Regions from separate parts of the Blautia sp. MSK17_66 genome, predicted to be linked through region 2. Evidence: predicted binding sites of a transcription regulator. Region 2 holds the regulator's gene; each other region holds the start of a gene.
The links. The regulator Rex, encoded in region 2, represses fermentation and respiration genes when NADH is low (regulators of the CRP and FNR family bind a similar motif). The targets are predictions, from matches to a motif close to ATTGTTAANTANTTAACAAT.
Positions count from the first base shown of each region.

Region 1: a site for Rex is predicted at 5,415-5,434, ahead of gap (type I glyceraldehyde-3-phosphate dehydrogenase). Genes of this name have one in related genera too.
Region 3: a site for Rex is predicted at 2,336-2,355, ahead of LIR34_RS09335 (L-lactate dehydrogenase). Genes of this name have one in related genera too.

Region 1 covers NZ_JAJBNQ010000005.1:103,692-112,226, forward strand. The annotation lists gene LIR34_RS04225 (M15 family metallopeptidase) at 1-209, shown strand, start outside; gene LIR34_RS04230 (hypothetical protein) at 245-1,000, shown strand; gene LIR34_RS04235 (DUF1810 domain-containing protein) at 1,058-1,483, shown strand; gene LIR34_RS04240 (YbjN domain-containing protein) at 1,621-2,088, shown strand; gene LIR34_RS04245 (alpha-amylase family glycosyl hydrolase) at 2,174-4,405, opposite strand; gene LIR34_RS04250 (histidinol-phosphatase HisJ family protein) at 4,446-5,264, opposite strand; gene gap (type I glyceraldehyde-3-phosphate dehydrogenase) at 5,475-6,494, shown strand; gene LIR34_RS04260 (phosphoglycerate kinase) at 6,618-7,814, shown strand; gene tpiA (triose-phosphate isomerase) at 8,043-8,535, shown strand, end outside.
Region 2 covers NZ_JAJBNQ010000003.1:103,409-110,857, forward strand. The annotation lists gene LIR34_RS02625 (S8 family peptidase) at 1-410, shown strand, start outside; gene LIR34_RS02630 (NADP-dependent isocitrate dehydrogenase) at 575-1,786, shown strand; gene abc-f (ribosomal protection-like ABC-F family protein) at 1,838-3,769, opposite strand; gene LIR34_RS02640 (redox-sensing transcriptional repressor Rex) at 3,940-4,596, shown strand; gene LIR34_RS02645 (NAD(P)H-hydrate dehydratase) at 4,685-6,286, shown strand; gene alr (alanine racemase) at 6,326-7,449, shown strand, end outside.
Region 3 covers NZ_JAJBNQ010000015.1:25,253-33,787, forward strand. The annotation lists gene LIR34_RS09320 (amidophosphoribosyltransferase) at 1-506, shown strand, start outside; gene LIR34_RS09325 (YARHG domain-containing protein) at 550-1,473, shown strand; gene LIR34_RS09330 (helix-turn-helix domain-containing protein) at 1,577-1,792, opposite strand; gene LIR34_RS09335 (L-lactate dehydrogenase) at 2,463-3,410, shown strand; gene LIR34_RS09340 (CoB--CoM heterodisulfide reductase iron-sulfur subunit B family protein) at 3,495-4,289, shown strand; gene LIR34_RS09345 (4Fe-4S dicluster domain-containing protein) at 4,289-4,690, shown strand; gene LIR34_RS09350 (CoB--CoM heterodisulfide reductase iron-sulfur subunit A family protein) at 4,698-6,686, shown strand; gene LIR34_RS09355 (hydrogenase iron-sulfur subunit) at 6,677-7,120, shown strand; gene LIR34_RS09360 (4Fe-4S dicluster domain-containing protein) at 7,108-8,082, shown strand; gene LIR34_RS09365 (4Fe-4S dicluster domain-containing protein) at 8,086-8,535, shown strand, end outside.

The sequences.
Region 1 (8,535 bases), on a different contig from region 2:
ATCCGTATGTGACATATGATGGAAATGGAAATGGAAGCTGTTATCATGAGAATGCACAGCAATATCTGGACAGAACAAGTGGGCTGGATCATGTAATAACACATGAGGATATCTGTTACCAGGTATTTACAAACCTCGGATTTTCCTGGGGTGGTGACTGGAGTAACGGAATAAAAGATTTTCAGCATTTTGAAAAGCCGTTATACTGATAATGGTGACAGTATAGAAAGGTTCTTGGATTTACATGTCTAATATTATTAACAAAGGAATCAGAAAAATTGTTGCAGTTATTGTCATAGTATTATTGGCATCTTCTTTTAGAGAAATGATGTCGGATAAAGAGTTTTATACAGCATTTGGCGGTCTTATGGGAACATTGCCATTTGCAAAGCAGATTACAGATATAGTATGTAAAATATTGAAATATCAGAATAATATTCCGGTATTTTCAAATGTAACAATATTGGAAGATATATTGAAATTGGCGATTATGGCATTCCTTCAGCCGTTCGCCGGAACTGCCCTGACAGGTCTTTTTCTTAAAGTACCGAGTAATTATAAAGAACGGGAAGAATACATGGAAGGCACAGTCTACAAAATGAAAGAACTGGCTGTTAATGTGATTTCAGCCCCGATACTGGCGTTGTTGGCAGCGTATCTTACAACGATGATTATAGAATACATTAAAAATAATCTGGGCAACATCAGTTCTGTAATCGTTGCGGTTGCTTCAGTAGTGGGGGTGTTTGCGGTATCGCTTATTCCATTGATAAAATCTGGCGTATCTATGTTAAAAGCATTTTTGTGGAGACTGACAGGAATGCTTGTGGGCGGTATGATAAAATCTTATGGAATCAATGCTATGAGTCTGGCTTTGTATATTGGCATTTTAAAGGGAATGCCAGGGATGATTGGTGGTTCTGTACTTGGATTGATTATCTGGTTAATTATCTTTGATGTAGGAATGAAACTGATCAGAGAATCAATAGTAAGCTTGTGATTGTGACAAAAGATAGCAGCCTATGTCAAAGGTTTGATGAAAGGAACAGGAAGTAGTATGAATAATTTAAAAAGATTTACAGAAGCACAGTATCGTGATTATGAACAAGCTCTTAAAGAAATTAAAAATGGAAGAAAAGAAAGTCATTGGATGTGGTATATTTTTCCGCAGTTGAAAGGTTTGGGACGAAGCTATACTTCAGATTTTTATGGCATAGTGGATTTGGATGAGGCAAAGGCATTTTTGCAGGATCCATATCTGGGAAAGCATTTACAGGAAATTTCAGAAGCATTATTAAATCTGGACAATGACAATGCAACTCAGATCATGGGAAGACCGGATGACATGAAACTGAAATCTTCCATGACCTTATTTGCCTGTGCAGATCCGGAAAATGCTGTTTTTGAGAAGGTACTGGAAAAATTTTATAATGGACATAAAGATGGGCGGACATTAAAAATGCTTTCAAAAGAAAATGGATAATACGAAAATGCAGTAGACAAGCGGAAGCAAATTTATTGCTTATGAAATTTTTTACGTAAATTGCAAATAATCAGCTAAAAAAGAACAAAATTGCATAATCGTTGTGTTAAACTATATTTACAGATAAAGAATAGCAATTGTTACAAAAAAGTATCAATTCAGAAGGAGTGATGGGAATGATTTATAAGGCTACAAAACTTATCAAAGAAGAAATGGACAGACAGGAACTGAAGTACAGTGTTCAGGAGAGTGATAGTTCATCATTTATCGTGGCAGGTTTTGGTATTAAGAATGGTCCAAATGCCAGAGTACAGTTTATTTCGCAGGATGATGACAATGATGTTGCAGTTCGACTGTTTGGTGTTGTTAATGACGTGTCCGAAGACAAAGTAGAAGCAATGCTGCGTGTTATCAATGAATGCAATAACAAATACCGTTATCTGAAATTCGTATTAGATAATGAACATGATATCAATGTTGAGTACGATATGCCGGTCAGATCAGATGACTGCTGTATTGGAGCACAGGCATGTGAGATTTTTATTCGTATCATGAAGATTGTAGACGAATGTTACCCGAAATTTATGAAGGTAATGTGGTCATAAGATTAAAACAGGCAGGTTTGAGAATCATAATTTGTATCGATTCTCAGACCTGCCTTTTCTATTCTACAGTAGATTCTGGTGTATTTTATTTCTTACGTCTGCACAGCCAGAAGCATCCGAATGCAGGGATCTGCACTCCTTTGGCTTCGAGTTCGCGGCCGGAGATCAGGTCGGTGTACATGCCGTCGTCCTCATTGATCCATGCAACCTTGTCAAATTCACTGAAGTTATAGATACCGATGAATTTCTCATCATCGTTTTCACGCACGAGAGCAAGAATAGAATCATCCCAGGTATCAATAGTGCGGATCGGTACATCACTGTTGAATACGCTGTGTTCCATACGGAGATGTTCCAGCTTGTCAAGTACAGGGAAGAGTTTGCCCTGAACAGTTTCCGGACGATTACGGTTCTCGGCGAGATCCCATCGGAAGTTTCCTCTGTGGAGATAACGGGAATCGGCGGATTTGTCCGGATCATCCTTGTAGGAGTAATCGTTGAGCTGTGCAATCTCATCACCGCTGTAAATGACCGGAATACCGGACTGTGAAAGCATGAAAGCGTGCAGGGTGATGTCATAGCGGATTGCACGGTCAACGCCTTCTTCATTCTGTTCAAATCCAAAACGTTCAATTCCGCAGAGGGAAGCGGTGGTACCGCAGAGTCTTGCATCGCCAAGACGAGGATCGTCATTGTACAGTTCACCTCTTGCGAAAGAATCCGGGTACTTTCCGGTAAGGAAATCATTCAGATATTTCTTATGAGGAACTTCCTGGATTCCGAAGTTCTCAAGGTAGTCATAATCCAGACCCCAGCCGATATCATCATGGCAGCGGAGATAGTTCTGGAATACGTAATCTCTCGGAAGTCCGGCAACAATATCAAGCTGACGGCGGAGCAGAGAAACATCTCTGGTTGCAACGGTGTGCCAGGTGCTCGCCATGGTTGTTACGTTGTAGAGAAGATGGCATTCCGGTTTATCTACAGTTCCGAAATATGGAACAACCTTTTCAGGAGCCATAACGACTTCTCCGAGAAGAAGGACACCCGGGCAGACAATTTCGCAGATCATACGCATCATACGAACGATAGTGTGTACCTGCGGCAGGTTACGGCAGTTGGTTCCAAGCTGTTTCCAGATATACGGTACGGCATCGAGACGAACAATGTCCACACCCTGGTTTGCAAGATACAGCATGTTAAAGATCATTTCATTGAGAACGATCGGATTGCGATAATTCAGATCCCACTGATAAGGGTAGAATGTAGTCATAACATGTTTATGGACATCATCCAGCCAGGTGAAGTTTCCAGGTGCAGTGGTAGGGAATACCTGTGGGCAGGTCTGCTCGTACAGAGACGGAATATCATAGCTGTCAAAGAAGAAGTAGCGGTCCTGATATTCTCTTTCACCGGCGCGTGCACGTTTTGCCCATTCATGATCCTCAGAAGTGTGGTTCATAACAAAGTCCAGGCAGACACTGATTCCACGTTTGTGGCATTCGGAAGTCAGATGTGCAAAATCATCCATGTTTCCGAGCTCTTCCTGTACCTTACGGAAGTCAGCAACTGCATATCCGCCATCGCTGCGTCCTTTAGGGGACTCAAGAAGAGGCATAAGATGGAGATAATTTACATTGCATTCCTGTACATAATCCAGCTTCTTTTCCAGATTGGAGAGCGTACCTGCGAAAGCATTGACATACATCATCATTCCGGTAAGATCATTGCGCTTGTACCATTTCGGGTCTTTGGCACGGCGGATATCGGACTCTTTGAGGTCATTGCTTCTCATATCATAGAATTTCTTGAGTACGGTAAGAAGGTCATTGAGATGCATGGTAACATATGGATTATCTTGATATAACTCGCAGTAGAGCCATTTCAGCTCATCGAGATGTCTGGAAAGACGCTCGCAGTAGATGGCATCATCGTCTCTTACAGGGATTTCGGCAGCCGGTTTCAGGGAAGAAACTTTCGGTGCGTCAGTCTTTGTGGTTTCAACTTTGACAGTGTCCTCTTTATGAGACTCAATCTTTGGCGAGTCAGTCTTTTTAGTCTCAACCTTGACTGGCTCCGCTTTTTTAGTTTCAACTTTTGGTGCTTCCGTCTTTTTAGTCTCAACCTTAACAGGCTCCACTTTCTTAGTTTCAACTTTTGGTGCTTCCGTCTTTGCGGTTTCGACCTTAGCTGGCTCCACCTTTTTTGTTTCAACTTTAGCCGGCTCAGTCGTAACAGCTTCTGTTACAGGTGTGGTAGTTTTTGGTGCAGCAGTTTTGGTTGCCTCACGTTTTTTCTGAAGGCGTTTTTTTGCCATGATTATTCCTCCTTAAAAACTTCTTATCTGAAAGTCGGAATCATAATTTGATAAATTCCGGCTTACGGTCTTTGAATACAGTATAATATGTAAATCCACAGTCGACAAGAATATCGGCAGCCTTGTCGAAGGCGTAGGAAATTTTGTCCGGACTGTGTGCGTCAGCACCGATCGTGATGATCTCTCCGCCAAGCTGACGGTAGCGGCGAATGATCGCACGGCAGGGATTAGGTTCGCCAAGTCCATAATGGAATCCACCGGTATTCAGCTCGATTCCGCAGCCCCTGGAAATGATCGTTCGCAGGATCTCGTCCAGGATATCCTGGTATCGGCCGTAAGAATACTCTCGGTTCTGATTCGGACCATATCTTACCACATAGTCGATGTGACCGTAAACATCCATTTCGGAAAATACAGCCAGATTTTCCAGGATGGATTCGAAATATTCCATATAACATTCGGATTCTCTGCGGTTCTTAAAAAATTCCTTATAATAAGGATCGTACCCGTGAACTACATGAGAAGACCCGATCACGAAATCAAAAGGAACCGTTTCCAGAAGTTCTCTGAAAGAAGCTTCCAGATGAGGCTGGAGCCCCAGCTCGATCCCATAATGAATCTCCAGTTCTGAACGATATTTATCCCTCAGTGCATAGAGCGTATTCTGATAACCGGCAAGATCCAGCTCAAAAGTTTCGTTATCCGGCGTTGGTGGGTAATCCGGATCCAGATGCTCCGTAAAACAGATGCCATGAAGCCCCCGCCGGATCGCTTCCAGGATCATATCTTCCATGGATGTGTCAGAATCGGCAGAAAAAGAAGAGTGCATATGACAGTCCCATAAGATTTGATTTGACATTTTTTGGCCTCCTTTATATGGACTGCACCTATTATAGCATGAGAAAAGAGTTCGTGCCATGGTTTGATTTCCAATTAAATACATTTTTTATCATGTTTTTTCCAAAATGCACTTGAATTTTTGTACGAGATTCGATACAATATGCAATAGGTTGACGTTTCTTTAACAAACGCCATAAATCAACCATTTAATTCATAGGAGGAATTTATCATGGCAGTAAAAGTTGCAATTAATGGATTTGGCCGTATCGGTCGTCTGGCTTTCCGTCAGATGTTTGGAGCAGAAGGATTTGAAATCGTTGCTATCAACGACCTTACATCCCCGAAAATGCTGGCTCACTTATTAAAATATGATTCAACACAGGGAAGATATGAACTGTGCGACAAAGTAGAAGCTGGTGAAGATTCCATCACAGTTGACGGAAAAGAAATCAAAATCTATGCAAAAGCTAACGCTGCAGAACTTCCTTGGGGAGAAATCGGTGTAGACGTAGTTCTCGAGTGCACAGGTTTCTATACTTCCAAAGACAAAGCTCAGGCTCATATCGATGCAGGTGCTAAACACGTTGTTATTTCCGCTCCGGCTGGAAACGACCTTAAGACAATCGTTTACAATGTAAACCATGAAGGTCTTACAAACGAAGATAAAATCATCTCCGCAGCATCTTGTACAACAAACTGCCTTGCACCAATGGCTAAGGCTCTTAACGATCTTGCACCGATCAAATCCGGTATCATGTGCACAATCCACGCTTACACAGGCGATCAGATGACACTTGACGGACCGCAGAGAAAAGGTGATCTGAGAAGATCCCGTGCAGCTGCAGTTAACATCGTTCCGAACAGCACAGGTGCTGCTAAAGCAATCGGTCTGGTTATTCCGGAACTGAACGGTAAACTTATCGGATCCGCTCAGCGTGTACCAACCCCAACAGGTTCTACAACAATCCTTACAGCAGTAGTTGAAGGAAACGTTACAAAAGAGCAGATCAACGCAGCTATGAAAGCAGCTTCTAATGAATCCTTCGGATACAACGAAGATGAGATCGTATCCAGCGATATCGTTGGTATGAGATTTGGTTCTCTGTTCGATGCTACTCAGACAATGGTTCTGCCACTTGAGAACGGCACAACAGAAGTACAGGTTGTTTCATGGTATGACAACGAAAACTCCTACACAAGCCAGATGGTTCGTACAATCAAACACTTTGGCAAACTTCTTGGAGCATAATTGATCCAATAAGTCAGAGTATGGAGCAGGTTATTGTGACCAAACAATAACGTTATAGACTCAGTCAGGGTCCGGTCTGATTTGGACCGGGCCCATTTTTTATGAATTCGGAGGAACATTAGCATGGGATTAAACAAAAAATCCGTTGATGATATCAATGTAAAAGGCCAGAGAGTTCTGGTAAGATGCGACTTTAACGTACCGCTTCAGGACGGCAGGATCACAGATGAGAACCGTCTGGTAGCAGCTCTTCCTACAATTAAGAAACTGATCGCAGATGGCGGAAAGATCATTCTTTGCTCTCATCTTGGCAAACCGAAGGGAGAACCAAAACCGGAATTATCTCTTGCACCAGTTGCAAAACGTCTCACAGAGCTTCTTGGACAGGAAGTTAAATTCGTTCCGAGTCCGGTTGTTGTTGATGACACTGTAAGAGCAGCAGTAGCTGATATGAAAGACGGAGATGTTATTCTTCTTGAGAATACACGTTACCGTGCAGAAGAAACAAAGAATGGCGAAGAGTTCAGCAAAGAACTTGCTTCCCTTTGTGATGTATTCGTAAATGATGCATTTGGTACAGCTCACAGAGCACACTGCTCCAACGTTGGTGTTACCAAATATGTAGATACAGCTGTAGTTGGATATCTGATGGAAAAAGAAATCGCATTCCTTGGAAATGCAGTAGAAAATCCGGAGAGACCATTCGTAGCTATCCTCGGCGGAGCTAAGGTTTCCAGCAAGATTTCTGTTATCAATAACCTTCTTGACAAGGTTGATACTCTGATTATCGGTGGTGGAATGTCCTATACATTCTCCAAAGCTCTTGGCGGACACATTGGTAATTCCCTCTGCGAGGATGATTATCTTCAGTATGCATTAGATATGCTTAAGAAAGCAGAAGAAAAAGGCGTTAAACTTCTTCTTCCTGTTGACAACAGAATCGGAGATGATTTCTCTAACGACTGCAATATCCAGGTTGTAGACCGTGGATGCATCCCGGATGGCTGGGAAGGAATGGACATCGGACCAAAAACAGAACAGATTTTCTGCGATGCTGTAAAAGATGCCAAGACTGTTGTATGGAACGGACCGATGGGTTGCTTCGAAATGCCGAACTTTGCTCATGGTACAGAAGCAGTTGCAAAAGCTCTTGCTGAAACAGAGGCTACAACTATCATCGGTGGTGGTGATTCCGCAGCAGCTGTTAATATCCTTGGTTATGGTGACAAGATGACTCACATCTCTACAGGTGGCGGAGCATCTCTGGAATTCCTGGAAGGTAAGGAGTTACCGGGCGTAGCAGCAGCTAACGATAAGTAAGAAACAGCGTATATAATCCAGACACTGTGTTAGATGCGGCTCGACGTACCAGCTTTTGTACGACTTTGCCGCATCTGCCTTGTGTCTGAAATCATATCCGCAGTTTCTTGTGAATGAAAATATACATTTTGACTCGTAATTGTGAGGGTACTGAGCAGTTACAAAGTTCGGTGAATTTGAGTACAACTTCATCGAACTTCCTTATAAATAAAAAAGGAGATAATAAAAATGGCAAGAAAGAAAATCATCGCTGGAAACTGGAAAATGAACATGACTCCAAGCGAAGCAGTTAAATTAGTAGAAACTCTGAAACCACTCGTAGCTAACGAAGAAGTTGACGTAGTATTCGGTGTTCCGGCTATCGACATCGTTCCGGTTGTTGAAGCATGCAAAGGAACAAACATTGAAGTAGCAGCAGAGAACATGTACTTCGAAGAAAAAGGTGCATACACAGGCGAGATCGCTCCGGCTATGCTGGTAGACGCTGGTGTTAAATATGTTATCCTTGGACATTCTGAGAGAAGAGATTACTTCGGAGAAACAAACGAAGACGTTAACAAGAAAGTCCTCAAAGCATTTGAGCATGGCATTACACCGATCATGTGCTGTGGAGAATCTCTTGAGCAGAGAGAGCAGGGAATCACAATGGACTGGATCCGTCAGCAGGTTAAAGTTGGCCTTCAGAATGTAACAGCAGACCAGGCTAAAACTATGGTTATCG
Region 2 (7,449 bases):
TGGTGGTTGCAGCGGCGGGAAACCGTGGTCCGGAGCCGGGCAGCATTACCGCGCCGGGATGCAGCAAGAAGGTGATCACGGTGGGCTCCAGTGATATGCTTCTGGGAAAGACGGCAATCTCTGGAAGAGGACCGACGTTTGAGTGTGTCTGCAAACCGGATCTGGTTGCACCGGGGCGGCGGATCATGGCGTGTGCACCGGGAGCGGGGAATACCTATGCAATGAAAAGCGGCACTTCGATGTCTACACCGGTGATATCCGGAGCGGCGGCACTTGCCCTGGAAAAGGATCCGATGCTTACAAATGTGGATATCAAGATGATGCTGCGTGACAGTGCGGATGATCTGGGCCTTTCCAGGAATCAGCAGGGATGGGGAAAATTTAACTGTCAAAAGTTCCTTTCGCTGTAATTTTCTGGAAAATTTGTAAGATTTACTATGGTAAAGCCTGAAAGTATTGACGGACAGAGTTTTTTTCGCTACAATGTAACAAATCGCTGTTCAAAGCAACAGGAGCAGCGTATAGTAACTTACTGTGAACAGTAAAATAAATGCTACACAGAGAGGAGAAACTTATGACAAAAATTCAGATGACAACGCCGTTAGTAGAAATGGACGGAGATGAGATGACCAGAATTCTCTGGAAGATGATCAAGGATGAATTACTGCTTCCGTATATTGACCTGAATACAGAATACTATGATCTTGGTCTTGCACACCGTAATGACACAGATGATCAGGTAACGATCGATGCAGCAGAGGCAACCAAGAAATATGGTGTTGCAGTTAAATGTGCGACGATCACCCCGAACCATGCGCGTATGGACGAGTATGATCTCAAGAAGATGTACAAGAGCCCGAACGGAACGATCCGTGCGATCCTGGACGGAACGGTATTCCGTGCTCCGATCGTAGTGAAGGGAATTGAACCATGTGTACGAAACTGGAAGAAACCGATCACTCTTGCACGTCATGCATATGGTGATATCTATAAGAATACAGAGATGTATATTGACAAACCGGGCAAGGTTGAGCTTGTTTATACTTCAGAGGACGGAGAAGAGAAGCGTGCCCTGGTACAGGATTTCAAGGCTCCGGGAGTTGCCATGGGTATGCACAATATGGAGGCATCCATCGAGAGCTTTGCAAGAAGCTGCTTCAACTATGCACTGGATACAAAGCAGGATGTATGGTTTGGTGCCAAGGATACGATTTCCAAGACTTATGATGCCAAATTCAAACAGGTCTTCCAGACTATATTTGATGAGGAATTCAAGGAGAAATTCGAGGAAGCCGGTCTTACTTACTTCTACAGTCTGATCGATGATATCGTTGCCCGTGTTATGAAGGCAGAGGGAGGATTTATCTGGGCATGCAAGAATTATGACGGAGATGTTATGAGTGATATGGTATCTTCTGCATTTGGTTCCCTTGCAATGATGACATCTGTTCTGGTTTCTCCGAACGGATATTATGAGTATGAGGCTGCTCACGGAACGGTACAGAGACATTATTATCGTCATCTGGAGGGCGGTGAAACCTCCACAAACTCTGTGGCAACTATTTTTGCATGGACAGGAGCTCTTCGTAAGCGTGGAGAACTTGACGGAAATGCGGAACTGGCACAGTTCGCGGATAAGCTGGAGAAAGCAACTCTTTCTACTATTGAGTCCGGTAAGATGACCAAGGATCTGGCACTGATCACTACTATCGAGAACCCGACCGTATTGAACAGCGAGGGATTTATTCTTGCGATTAGAGAAACGTTGGATACTCTTCTTAAATAGTAAAAATTAACCAGAGCAATAGGGATATAAAGAAATGGGAAACCCACGGCATTACGCCAGGGTTTCCCATTTTTCATAAAGTTCTTCAAGCTCTGCCTGAATTTTGTCTTTTTCGCGGCTGAGTTCTGCACAGCGTCCGACGTTGGTACAGACATCCGGAAGAACCAGTGTTTCATCGATTTCTTTGTCTCTGGTTTCGAGTTCTTCAATCCTTTGTTCCGTCTTCTTAAGTTCCGCCTCCTGCTTACGCTTACGTGCCTGTTCTTCTTTCTGCTGCTGCCAGGTAAGCTTTCCTTCGGATGCCGCAGGTGCTGCAGGTGCTGCTTCATCGGAAGTGGTTTCTTCTGTCTGCTGTATCGGAGCATATTTTTCAGTGAGTTCTTCTTTTTTCTCAAGGTAATAATCGTAATCACCGATGTAGTTGACAACGGCCTGATTGGTAAGCTCCAGGATCCTGGTCGCGGTCTGGTTGATAAAGTATCGGTCATGAGAAACATAGAGAACCGTACCGGTGTAGCTGTTCAGTGCCTCCTCCAGGATTTCCTTGGATGCGATATCCAGATGGTTGGTCGGCTCATCGAGGATCAGGAAGTTGGCCTCGGAGAGCATCAGCTTTGCGAGAGAGACACGACCGCGCTCACCACCGGAGAGGGAAGAGATCAGCTTAAATACATCATCGTTGGTAAAAAGAAAGGCGGCGAGCATGTTTCGGATCTCTGTCTCGGTAAGGGTCGGGTAGGCATCGGAAATTTCTTCAAAGATGGTTTTTTCCGGATGCAGTACGTGATGCTCCTGATCGTAATAGCCGATCTGAACCTTTGAACCTAGGGTGAAGGTTCCGGAATCAGCGGGAATAAGATCGTTGAGGATCTTGAGCATGGTTGTCTTGCCGGTACCGTTGTTTCCGATCAGGGCAACGCGTTCGCCTCGCTTGATCTGGAAGGAGATATCGGTAAAAAGAGTCTGCTCCGGGAAACTCTTGGAAAGCTCCTCCACGGTAAGAACGTCATTTCCACTGATGACTCTTGGTTCGAGAGAGAGGCGCATCTGGCTCTGTACCTCTGTCGGCTTCTCGATTCGCTGGATCTTGCCGAGCATTTTTTCACGGCTCTCGGCGCGGCGGATGGATTTTTCACGGTTGAAGGATTTCAGCTTGACAATGACTGCCTCCTGGTGCTTGATCTCTCTCTGCTGGTTCAGATAAGCCTTGTACTGTGCATCACGCAGCTGAGCCTTCTTTTCTGCGTAGGCAGAGTAGTTTCCACTGTACATACGGACCTGTCCGGCATCGATCTCAATGACCTTGGTTACAACCTTATCCAGGAAATAACGGTCATGGGAAACAATAAATACAGCACCTGGATAGTTCAGGAGATAGGTTTCCAGCCAGGCAATACTCTCCATATCCAGATGGTTGGTCGGCTCATCGAGAAGAAGAATGTCAGGCTTAGAGATCAGAAGCTTACCAAGTGCAACGCGTGTCTTCTGTCCACCGGAGAGCGTTTCAATCTGCTTGTTGAAATCTTCTTCGGTGAAACCAAGACCCTTGAGGACACCCATCAGTTCACTCCTGTAAGCGTAGCCGTTTTCGAGCTCGAATTCATGGGTCAGCCGGGTATAGGTGTTCATCAGACGCTCGAGCTCCTCGCCGGAGGCATGCTTCATCTGTATTTCTGCTGCACGCATGCGGTCTTCCATATCAATGATGTACTGCTTGGTTGAGAGCAGCTCCTCATAGATGGTGCGGTGTCCCTTGATCTCCTGATACTGTGCGAGATAACCGATCTTCTTGTCCTTCATCAGAACGACCTGACCGGAATCTGCGGAAATTTCTTCCATTATAATACGGAGAAGGGTTGTCTTTCCTGCTCCGTTGTTGCCGATAAGAGCGGCTTTCTCACGCTCTTCTATATGAAAAGAGGCATCGTTCAGAATGACTTTTTCGCCAAAAGACTTATAGATGCTCTGACATGATAAGATCATAAATATTCCTCCAAAATCAATATACGCTATGATTATAAGGGGAAAAATTATCTTTGTAAAGGAAAAACCAACGAAAAAACAGCAAAAATTGCACAGAATTACCAACATAGATTGACAATAAAATGTCATTTCGTTATAATTAACAGGAAAGTATTAAGGGAGGGACAACGGTGGAGGCAAAACAGATATCAAAAGCTGTAATTAAGAGACTGCCCCGGTATTATCGCTATCTTGGCGAATTACTGGAAGACAATGTTGAGCGTATATCTTCCAATGATCTTAGTAAGAAAATGCGTGTCACAGCATCTCAGATCCGTCAGGATTTGAATAATTTCGGAGGGTTTGGGCAGCAGGGATACGGTTATAATGTAAAATATCTTTATACAGAGATCGGTAAGATCCTGGGACTGGATGAGGTACACCCGATGATCATCGTTGGTGCCGGTAATCTTGGACAGGCACTTGCCAATTATGTTGACTTTGAAAAACGTGGTTTTAAGTTACTGGGAATCTTTGATGTGAACCCGGTACTTGAAGGTATTGCTGTTCGCGGAATTGAGATCCAGATGATCAGCAATCTTCCATTTTTCTTAAGAGAGAATAATATTGAGATCGCAATCCTTACACTTCCGAAGAATAAGGCGAAGGATATGGCGGATATCCTGATCGAGAATGGTATCAAGGCGATCTGGAATTTTGCTCATATTGATCTGGATACTCCGGATGACGTAATTGTAGAGAATGTTCATCTTTCGGAGAGTCTGATGACTTTATCCTACAATCTCAGTCAATATCGACAGGAACATGTAGAAGAGCAGCATTCATAAAAAGAGGACAGTGAAAGGCTGTTACCCGGCTCCTTGCATTAAGGAGGCTGCGTAACAGCCTTTCTGTTGTTTTTGGAGAGGAGACGAAATGAGACGGATTGTGAACGGACCGGAAATGAAGACATTGGATCGTTATACGATTGACAGGATGGGTGTGCCGTCCTGCGTTCTGATGGAGAGGGCGGCACTGGCGGTCGTGGATGAGATGGAACGGCATTTTGCGGATACGAAGCAAAAAGAGCGTATCTTATGCGTCTGCGGAGGCGGAAACAACGGCGGAGACGGTGTTGCCATTGCCAGGATCCTGCACCTTCATGGATATGCTGCCGAAATCTATATGATGGGAAATCCGGATCATCGGACAGAGGAAACGTGCCGTCAGCTGGAAATTGCCGGAAATTATCAGGTTCCTCTGGTGAATAACCTGGAACTGAAGGAATATACTACTATAGTAGATGCCATTTTCGGCGTCGGGCTGGACCGTGCAATCGAGGGACGTTACCGGGATGTGCTGAGTGCAATGAATCAGGCGTCTGCCTGGAAAGTGGCGGTCGATCTTCCGTCCGGCGTGAGCAGCAGCACCGGGGAAGAACTTGGGATTGCCTTTCATGCAGATCTGACAGTGACCTTTGCTTTTGGCAAAACGGGCTTATGTCTTTATCCCGGGAAGATGTTTGCAGGAAGGGTTGTCACGGCGGATGTCGGCATCTACGAGAATCCGGAGCTTTTGCCGGAGAAAGGGGTTCTGGAGAAGAAAGATCTCCGGAAAATCCCGAAGCGTATTGCGAATGGAAATAAAGGTACCTTTGGCAAGGTTCTTATTGTTGCTGGAAGTAAGGGGATGTGCGGTGCCGCATATCTCTGTGCAGAGGGAGCATTTGCCGCGGGTGCCGGGATGGTGAAGATCCTGACAGATGAAGAGAATCGTATTCCGCTGCAGACGCTTCTTCCAGAGGCGATGTTTGCGGATGATTCCAGCGGGGAAGATACATGGTCTGATGCGGCACGCTGGTGTGATGTGATCGTGATCGGACCGGGCCTTGGACAGTCGGAAAAAAGTGCACAGAAAACAGAATCTTTCCTCTCTTTCGCACAGAGAATGGGGAAACCTGTGATCCTGGATGCGGATGGACTGAATCTGCTTTCGAAGAACCCGACGTGGAAGAAATATTTTCATGGCAGTCAGGTGATCTGTACCCCGCACCTGGGAGAGATGAGCCGGCTGAGTGAGGAGTTTATGTCCAAAAAGCCGGAATCCAGTCGGTCTTTATCTGAAAAACAGGTATCCAGGTTATCAATACCGGAAATACAGAAGAATCTTATTGGAACGGCTGAGAAGTTTGCCATGCAAAACGGTGTGGTCTGTGTGTTAAAGGATGCGTCGACGGTCATCACAGGCCCGGAGGACGATTTTTGCTGGATCAATCAGAGCGGAAATCCGGGAATGGCGACGGCGGGAAGCGGAGATGTCCTGTCGGGAATTTTGGCAGGTGTTCTGTGTACGTTCCTTTCAGAACATGACGGCAGAGTGAAACTGGCGGAGATGGCGGCCCTGGGTGTTTTTCTTCATGGGCTTGCAGGAGACAGGGCGGCACAGGATAAGGGCACTTACGGAATGAAGGCCGGAGACATTGCAAAAGCCGCGGCGAAGGTCCTCAGAGAACGGGAAAATATGTTAGAATATATTTGATAAGAATATTTGCGATATGCAGTGAGGAGATAAAGGATTATGAAGAAATTCGAGAGAGTAAAAGCGGTTGTATCATTAGATGCGATCGCACATAACTTTGCGGAAATGAAGAAAAATATTGCAGAGGGAACGCAGATCGTTGCGGTGATCAAGGCAGATGGATACGGACATGGGGCAGAGGCAATCGCCCGTCTGATCGAAGACTATGATTATATCTGGGGATTTGCGGTTGCAACACCTGAGGAGGCACTTCAGCTTCGTACCTTCGGCGTCAAAAAACCGATTCTGATCCTGGGGATTGTTTTTGAGGAATATTATACAGAAATGATCGCAAAAGAGATTCGTCTGTCGGTCTGTACTTATGAGATGGCACAAGAACTCTCAGAGGAAGCAAAGCGTCAGGGAAGAAATGTACATATTCATATTGGTCTGGATACCGGAATGAGCCGGATCGGATTTGCAGACAGGCAGGAAAGTGTCGCCCAGATCAAAAAGATCAAAGAGCTTCCGAATGTCGAGATCGAGGGAATGTTCACTCATTTTGCGAGAGCGGATGAAACAGACAGAAGTCCGGCTATGGATCAGCTGAAGCGTTATCTGAATTTTGCAAAGCTTCTGGAGGATGCAGGAGTTCAGATTCCGATGAAGCACTGTTCCAACAGTGCCGGAATTATCCGTATTCCGGAGGCGAATCTGAATGCAGTACGGGCAGGTATCACGATCTATGGGATGTATCCTTCTAACGAAGTAGAGAGAGACAATCTGAAACTGATCCCGGCTATGGAGCTTAAGAGCCACATCGCCTATGTCAAGACTCTGGAGCCAGGGGCTGCGATCAGCTATGGCGGAACCTTTACCGTCAAGAAGGAAATGAGAGTGGCAACGATCCCGGTCGGATACGCAGATGGATATCCGCGTTCTCTGTCAAATAAAGGCTGGGTGCTGATCCACGGTAAGAAGGCTCCGATCCTTGGAAGGGTCTGTATGGATCAGTTTATGGTGGATGTCACAAAGATTCCGGAGGCGGATATGGGTGACGAGGTGACTCTGATCGGAAAAGACGGAAAGGAATTTATCAGCATGGAAACCTTCGGGGATCTGTCCGGACGTTTTTCATATGAATTTGCCTGCGATATCAGCAAGCGTGTTCCGAGAGTCTATAT
Region 3 (8,535 bases), on a different contig from region 2:
TCAAATATACACCAACCTGGCCGCGTTCTTTTATGCCTACACAGCAGAGCCAGAGAAATCTGATAGCCAGAATGAAACTTATCCCTGTACATAAGCTTATCAAGGATAAGAGCCTTCTGATGATCGATGATTCCATTGTCCGCGGTACGCAGCTTCGCGAAACAACAGAATTCCTTTATAGCAATGGAGCAAAAGAAGTACATATCCGTCCTGCCTGCCCGCCGCTGCTCTATGGATGTAAATACCTGAATTTCTCTCGTTCCAAGTCAGAGATGGATCTGATCACAAGAAGGATCATTGCAAAGAGAGAGGGCGAAAACGTGGATGCAAAGGTCCTTGCAGATTATGCGGATCCGGATTCCACTAATTACAAAGAAATGCTGGAAGAAATCCGAAAGGAACTGAACTTTACTACTTTGAAATATCACCGTCTGGATGATCTGACAGCATCTATTGATATTGAACCGTGTAAACTTTGTACATACTGTTGGAGCGGAAAAGAATAATCGCGGTCAAAGCTGAAACGGTCGTGAAATTGAGGTGATACAGATGAGAAGAAAACAGAGACTCAGAGTACTTCTGAAGATTTTGATCTCACTTTTTATTATATTTAGTGCAGCAGCACTTCTGCTGGCCGGAATCAGAAAAAGCAGGATTGAAGCAAGGGAAAGACAGGCGGCAATGGAAGCGCTGAAAAATGCGCCGACAAAAACACCGACAATAACGGTTTCTGTGACACCTTCTCCGACACCAAGACCGACGGCAACACCGACTCCTGTACCTACAGTTGTGGCTGCCTTTGATCCGGATAATTTCTGGGATTACTGGTACAGTACAGATGGAACAGCGACGATCAATGTATATGATATAAGCCTGGACAGGATTTCCTTCAGTTTTTATCAGACAGACCGTGCGCAGACCCAGTCTGTTTCAGCTGATATTACTGCAGAAGTTGCAGGAAATGCAGCAGCATTCTCTTTTTCGGATTCTGCGGGAAATCAGGCATCGGGAAATATCGTCTTTGATAACGGACAATTTTATGTAAAAATTGCGACAGGCGAGCCGGTCAGCTCTGTATATCCGAATGTGAACTGCATCATGAGCCGGGAACAGATATATCTTCAGCCGGATCCGACGGCAACGCCTGTGCCGGAGAATACGGAACAGACCAGTACACAGACCGGAGAATACTTTTTCCCGGACAGTGCAGACCGTTATCTGACAGATGAAGAGATCGCTGCCTACAGTGCAGATCATCTGGAACTGGCCAAGAATGAAATTTACGCCCGCCACGGACGACAATTTGTTACAGAGTATATTTCGGACTATTTCAACAGCAAGTCCTGGTATCAGGGAACGGTAGATCCAGAGACCTTTGACGCTCAGCAGGATTCTGTTTTTAACGAATATGAAATGGCAAACATTGCAAAAATAGCAGAGTGGGAAGAAAGAAAATACGGTGAAGAAAATTAAATAAAGAACACCCGTCAGATACACGAAGAGAATGTCAGAAAAATTCTTTTTACGTAATATCCGGCGGGTGTTTTTTCTTTATAGTATTTTATACTATGCAAAACTATCGAATAGGTTCTTTGTTGTCGGTTCGTCCTACAAGATAATCGATGGTAGTATCATAATAATCAGCAAGACGGATCAGCATTTCAATCGGGATCCCGCGGGAACCGGTTTCGTAATGAGAATAGGAACGCTGGCTGATATGAAGGACTTCGCCAAGCTGTTTCTGGGACAGGTCAGAATCAATTCGGAGATCCTGAATACGTTGATATTTCATGAGAACACCTCCTTAGTTTCTATAAGTATAAAGCAGACCGAAATGTGCTGGTGAATTTGGAGCAAAATGGACTCTGTAAGTTGTGCCGGATGCAATGCAGAGGTTGTATTGCCATCCACTACGCAGTCGAGAAGCTGAAGAACATTATAAAATTATACGCTCTTTAATTCTATTAACGCAGCAATAGATTTGGATTCTGAGAAAGCCTCTCCGATAGCTATTTTTTTCCGGAGAGACTTTCAACAAAACAATCGAAAATTATCCTGAAATTTTGTACAATATGTAGAACCACTTAAAAATGATAAAAAAATTCAAAAATATGTTGTTAAAAGATTGTCATTGTGGTATTTTAAATGGAGCGGAGAAAACAATATTTTATGCGGAAACAAAGAGGGAAAAGTCCTTTGTTGAAAAAATTTGTGAAAAAACACAATGTGACATGACTTAACCCAGGAAAACAGAGTGGGATTACGTCCGTGTTCCTGGGTTAGGCCATGTCGCAAGGCAGAAAATAGAGTTTAAACCGCTTTTTTTCTAAATGTGATTGTTAAAAAATAAACAAAAAACAAAGAGCATCACACAGGGAAAACTACTAAATCCCACGGAAAAAACAAACAAATTCCAGGGGAAAGACGGTATAATCCCACAAACCCCATGAAAGGAGTTTATTATGAGCAGCAAAATTACTATTATCGGAGCTGGAAGCGTTGGATCTACAATTGCCTATACACTGGCACATGATGAGATTGCTTCTGAGATTGTTCTGATTGACATCAACAAAGAAAAGGTGGAAGGAGAGGTTATGGACATTGAGCAGGGAACCTGCTTCAGAAGTCCCGTATCTCTGACCGCAGGAGATTATGCAGATGCAAAAGACTCCGACATTGTAATCATCACATCCGGAATTGCCCGTAAACCTGGGCAGACCCGAATTGAACTTACTCAGACAAATGTTAATATTCTGAAGAGCATTACTCCTCAGATTGTAAAAGAAGCTCCAAATGCAAAGTATATCATCGTAAGTAATCCGGTAGATATTATGACTTATGTATTTACCAAGATTTCCGGTCTTTCGGAGAATCAGATCATGGGATCCGGAACCATCCTTGACACAGCCAGACTTCGCTATGGACTTTCCGAGCACTTTAAAGTTGCACAGAGAAATATCCATGCTTATGTATTTGGTGAGCATGGTGACACTTCCTTTATTCCATGGACAAGTGCTTACATTTCCGGTCTGAGCACAGATGAATATTACGAAGAAATGAAAGCGTATGGCAAGGAAATAGAACCATTAGACAAAGAAGCTATGCTGGAATATGTACAGAAATCCGGCGGACAGGTTATTGCAAAGAAAGGTGCGACCTTCTATGCAGTATCTGCAACTGTTTGTCAGCTGGTTGGTCTGATTCTGGCTGCCTCTGATTCTCTTGCAACTGTATCCTCTATGCTTCATGGAGAGTATGGAATCGAAGATGTATGCCTTAGCACCCTTACTCTTGTAGGACCAAATGGAATTCAGGGAAAAGTCCAGATGCGTATGAACAATGAGGAAGTAGCACTTCTTAAGAAGAGTGCAGAAGCATTAAAAGAAGTAATCGCACAGATCGAGCTTTAATAATACCAGCAAAGATACCCCGACTTCTTTTTTAAAAACGATAAGTCGGGTTCCACTTTGCCTGAGCAAGAAAGGAAAAGAAGCATGAAGTACAGTTATTATCCAGGATGTACCCTGAAGAATAAAGCAAAAGATCTGGATGAATATGCCAGAGCTTCTGCAAAAGCACTGGGCTTCGAAATGGAAGAGATCAAAGACTGGCAGTGCTGCGGCGGAGTATATCCCCTTGGCAGCGACGAGATTGCCACCAAGCTTTCTTCCGTCCGTGCTTTAAATGATGCAAAAGAAAAAGGACAGGATCTGATCACAGTCTGTTCAGCCTGTCATCATGTGCTTAAACGTGTGAACGATGACATGAAAAATGTGGAAGATATTTGCACAAGAGCAAACAATTATCTGAAACTGGATGCCCCGTATGAAGGAGAGACAAATGTCCTTCATTATCTGGAGGTTCTTCGTGATGAAGTAGGATTTGATGAAATCAAGAAGAAAGTTGTCAATCCGTTAAAGGGTAAAAAAATCGGTGCTTATTATGGATGCCTTCTTTTAAGACCGGGAAAGATCATGGCATTTGATAATCCGGAAAACCCGACTATCATGGAAGAGTTCATCCGTGCTCTTGGAGCAGAACCGGTTATTTATCCATACCGCAATGAGTGCTGCGGCGGTTATATTTCCCTGAAGGAAAAAGATATGGCACAGAACATGTGTGAAAAGATCATGGACAGTGCAAAAGGGTTCGAAGCAGACATGCTGATCACAGCCTGTCCTCTTTGTATGTATAATCTTAGAAAGAACGGAAATGGTGCTCTTCCTGTTTACTATTTTACAGAACTTCTTGCAGAAGCTCTTGGAGTAAAAGAGGAGGTGGCGAAGTAATGGTTTATACATATGGAAATGCCCAGAATGCAGCTGAAAGAATCAAAGAGATTTCAGGAGTAAATCCCCTGAAATGTATGAAATGCGGTAAATGCTCCGCAACCTGTCCTGCATTTAATGAAATGGATATTAAACCTCACCAGTTTGTAACTTATGTACAGAATGGCGATATAGACGCACTTGCACAGTCCAAATCCTTATGGAAATGTCTTTCCTGTTTTGCCTGTGTAGAGCGCTGTCCAAGAGATGTAAAACCAGGAAAACTGATTGATGCTGCCAGACAGCTGGTTGTCCGTGAACGAGGCCAGAACTACCTGGAGGCAGACGAGATTCCGGAACTGATCGATGAGGAAACACCTCAGCAGCTCCTGGTAAGTGCATTCAGAAGATACAGGAGGTGAGAGAAAAGTGCAGAGAATAGGTGTATTTGTATGTCATTGTGGTACCAACATTGCAGCCACAGTTGATGTAAAAAAAGTAGTGGAAATGGCTGCAAAGGAGCCAGGCGTCGTTCATGCTGAAGACTATCAGTATATGTGTTCTGAAGCTGGACAGGCAAAAATTATCAATGCCATCCATGAAAAAAATCTGACAGGAATCGTTGTATGTTCCTGTTCCCCGCGTATGCATGAAGCTACCTTCCGCAAGGCAGCAGCAAAGGCGGGATTAAACCCATATATGGTAGAGATTGCTAATATTCGTGAGCATTGTTCCTGGATCCACAAGGATATGGAGGAAGCTACCTTAAAGGCAGTGATCCTTGCAAGAGCAGCAATCGCAAAAGTAAATTTAGATGCTCCTCTTCAGCCGGGAGAGAGTCTTGTAACAAAACGTGCACTTGTAATCGGCGGTGGTATCGCAGGAATCCAGTCTGCACTTGATATTGCAGAAGCCGGCTATGAGGTTGATATTGTTGAGAAACTTCCAAGTATTGGCGGAAGAATGTCACAGCTTGATAAGACATTCCCAACACTTGACTGTTCTGCATGTATTCTTACTCCCAAAATGGTAGAGGCTGCAGCACATGAGAGAATCAATATTTATACATATAGTGAAGTTGAAAAGGTAAGCGGATTTGTGGGTGACTTCACAGTTGATATCCGTAAGAAAGCAAGAAGTGTGGATATGAGTAAATGTACCGGCTGCGGTGTTTGCTCTGAGAAATGTCCATCTAAGAAAAATGCAAATGAATTTAACCGCGGACTGAATAACAGAAGTGCTATTTATATTCCGTTTGCCCAGGCAATTCCAAATGTTCCGGTTATTGACCGTGAGAATTGTATTAAATTCAAAACCGGAAAATGCGGTGCCTGTTCCAAGGTTTGTGCAGCAGGTGCAATCGACTATGAGCAGAAGGATGAGATTGTTACACAGAAATACGGCGCAATTGTAGTTGCAACCGGTTTCGATGTAATCCCTCTTGATAAATATGATGAGTATGCATACAGCCAGAGTAAGGATGTTATCACATCCCTTGAGCTTGAGCGTATCATGAATGCGGCAGGACCTACAAAGGGTCATCTTGAGAGACTTTCTGATGGAAAAGCTCCTAAGAATATTGTATTCGTACAGTGTGTCGGAAGTCGTTGCTCTGATGAGAGGGGAAAGAGCTACTGCTCCAAGATCTGTTGTATGTATACTGCAAAGCATGCAATGCTGATCCGCGATAAATATCCGGATACAAATGTAACCGTATTCTATATTGATGTCCGTACTCCGGGTAAGAACTTCGATGAGTTTTATAGAAGAGCTGTTGAAGATTACGGTGTTAATTATGTAAAAGGTCAGGTTGGAAAGGTTATTCCGCAGCCGGATGGAACTCTTATGGTTCAGGCTTCTGATCTCCTTGAAAACAAACAGATTCATATGGAAGCAGACATGGTAGTTCTTGCAGCGGCTATTGAGCCAAATAAGGATGTGAGAAAAATTGCAACCATGCTTACCGCAAGCATTGATACCAACAATTTCCTTACAGAAGCACATGCAAAGCTTCGTCCGGTAGAGTCTCCTACAGCTGGTATTTTCCTTTCCGGTGTATGCCAGGGACCGAAGGATATTCCGGAAACAGTAGCACAGGCTGGTGCAGCAGCAGTAAAGGCAATCGGCCTTCTTGCAAAAGATAAGCTGACAACTAATCCATGTACTGCTCATTCTGACGAGCTTCTTTGCAACGGATGCTCTCAGTGTGCAAATGTGTGTCCATATGGTGCTATTTCCTATGAGGAAAAACAGGTAAATGACCACGGAATCCGTGAAACAAGAAGAATTGCAGTAGTAAACAATGCTCTTTGCCAGGGCTGCGGTGCATGTACCGTAACCTGTCCATCAGGAGCAATGGATCTGCAGGGATTCTCCAACAGACAGATTTTAGCGGAGGTAGATGCAATATGTCGATAGAAGCAAAAGAAGAATTTAGACCCAAGATCGTGGCATTCTGCTGTAACTGGTGCAGCTACGCAGGTGCAGACCTTGCAGGAAGCAGCCGTCTTTCCTACCCGGCTGATGTAAAGATTATTCGTGTGCCATGCTCTTGCCGTGTAAATCCAATGTTCATCCTCCGTGCCTTTGAAAAGGGTGCTGACGGAGTGATCATGTGTGGCTGTCATCCGGGAGACTGTCATTACACAACAGGAAATTATTATGCAAGAAGACGTATGACCCTTCTTTTCTCCATGCTGGATTTCATTGGTGTAGAAAACGGACGTACCCGTGTAGAGTGGGTATCTGCCGCTGAAGGTGTAAAATTCTCCCAGACCATGAATGAGTTTGTGGAAAAAATTTATTCTTTGGGTAAAAACGTCAGATTGGAGGATTTAAGATGCAGGAACTGATCACCCGTGCAAAAGAACTGCTGGCTGATGGAACCGTAGTGCGTGTTCTTGGCTGGAAAGCTGGAGACCTGTCTTACAATCCGGAAGCAGCATATTTTGAAACAGCAGAAAGCCTGGATGAATTTGTTTACAATGGCTTCTGCGGACAGAACTTAAGTAAAATGATGATCGAGGCTTCCAAATTAGAGGGAAAAACCCTTGTCTGTCTGAAGCCTTGTGATACCTATAGCTTTAACCAGCTGATCAAAGAACATCGCGTGGATCGTGAAAAGGCCTATATTATTGGTGTTGGATGCAAAGGAAAGCTGAATGTGGAGAAGCTTCGAGAAATGGGAATCAAGGGAATCAAAAGTATTTCCGGAGCAGAGCTTACAGATGCCTGTGAGGAGCTTCATATTTCCACAATCTATGGTGACAAGACCATAGCCTACAAGGAGGCAATGCTGGAGCGCTGCCATGTATGCAAGGGAAAAGAGCATATGATCTATGATGAGATCATCGGCGAGTCCAAGGATACAAAGGATGCAGACCGTTTTGCAGAAGTTGAGAAAATTGAGAAAATGAGCCCGGAAGAGCGTTTTGCATTTTTTCAGAAGGAGCTCAGTAAATGTATCCGCTGCAACGCATGCCGCAATGCATGTCCGGCCTGTAGCTGCCGTAAATGTGTGTTCGACAGCACCAAGTTTGACAGTGCCCAGAAGGCAAACGTGGATTCCTTTGAAGAAAAAATGTTCCACATTATCCGTGCATTCCACGTTGCAGGAAGATGTACAGACTGTGGCGAGTGCAGCCGTGTTTGTCCGCAGGGGATTCCGCTTCACCTGTTTAATCGTAAATTTATCAAAGATATTGATACCTTCTACGGCGAATATCAGGCAGGAGCAGATGACCAGTCAAAAGGCCCGCTGACCAGCTTTACATTTGATGATGTAGAGCCAGGTGTAGTGGCAGAAAGGGGATAATGTATGTATAAGATTGAAAAAGAAAATCTGGAAGCATTATTCCGGAAAATCGCAGAAAGCCAGGATCTGATCCTTCCGATCAAAAAGGCAGGACAGACCAACTTCGGCCTTTGGAATGAAGGAGAAGAGGCTGATCTTGATACACTGAAAACCGTAAAATCCGGTAAAGATGCCTTTTTCCCACAGAGCGAAACTCTTTATACCTGCGTTCGTGATGGAAAGAAGCTGACTGTTGAACCGGAAGAGCTTAGAAGCAGTCCTTTCGTTGTATTTGGCATGAAAGCCTGCGATGTAAAGGGTATGGAAGTGTTGGATAAGGTTTTCCTTGCAGATCCTATTGACACTTTTTATGCTGCAAGAAGAGACCATGGAACTATCGTTGCAATGGCATGCCATGAACCGGAGGAGTCCTGTTTCTGTAAGGTTTTTGAAACAGATGCAGCAGATCCTGCA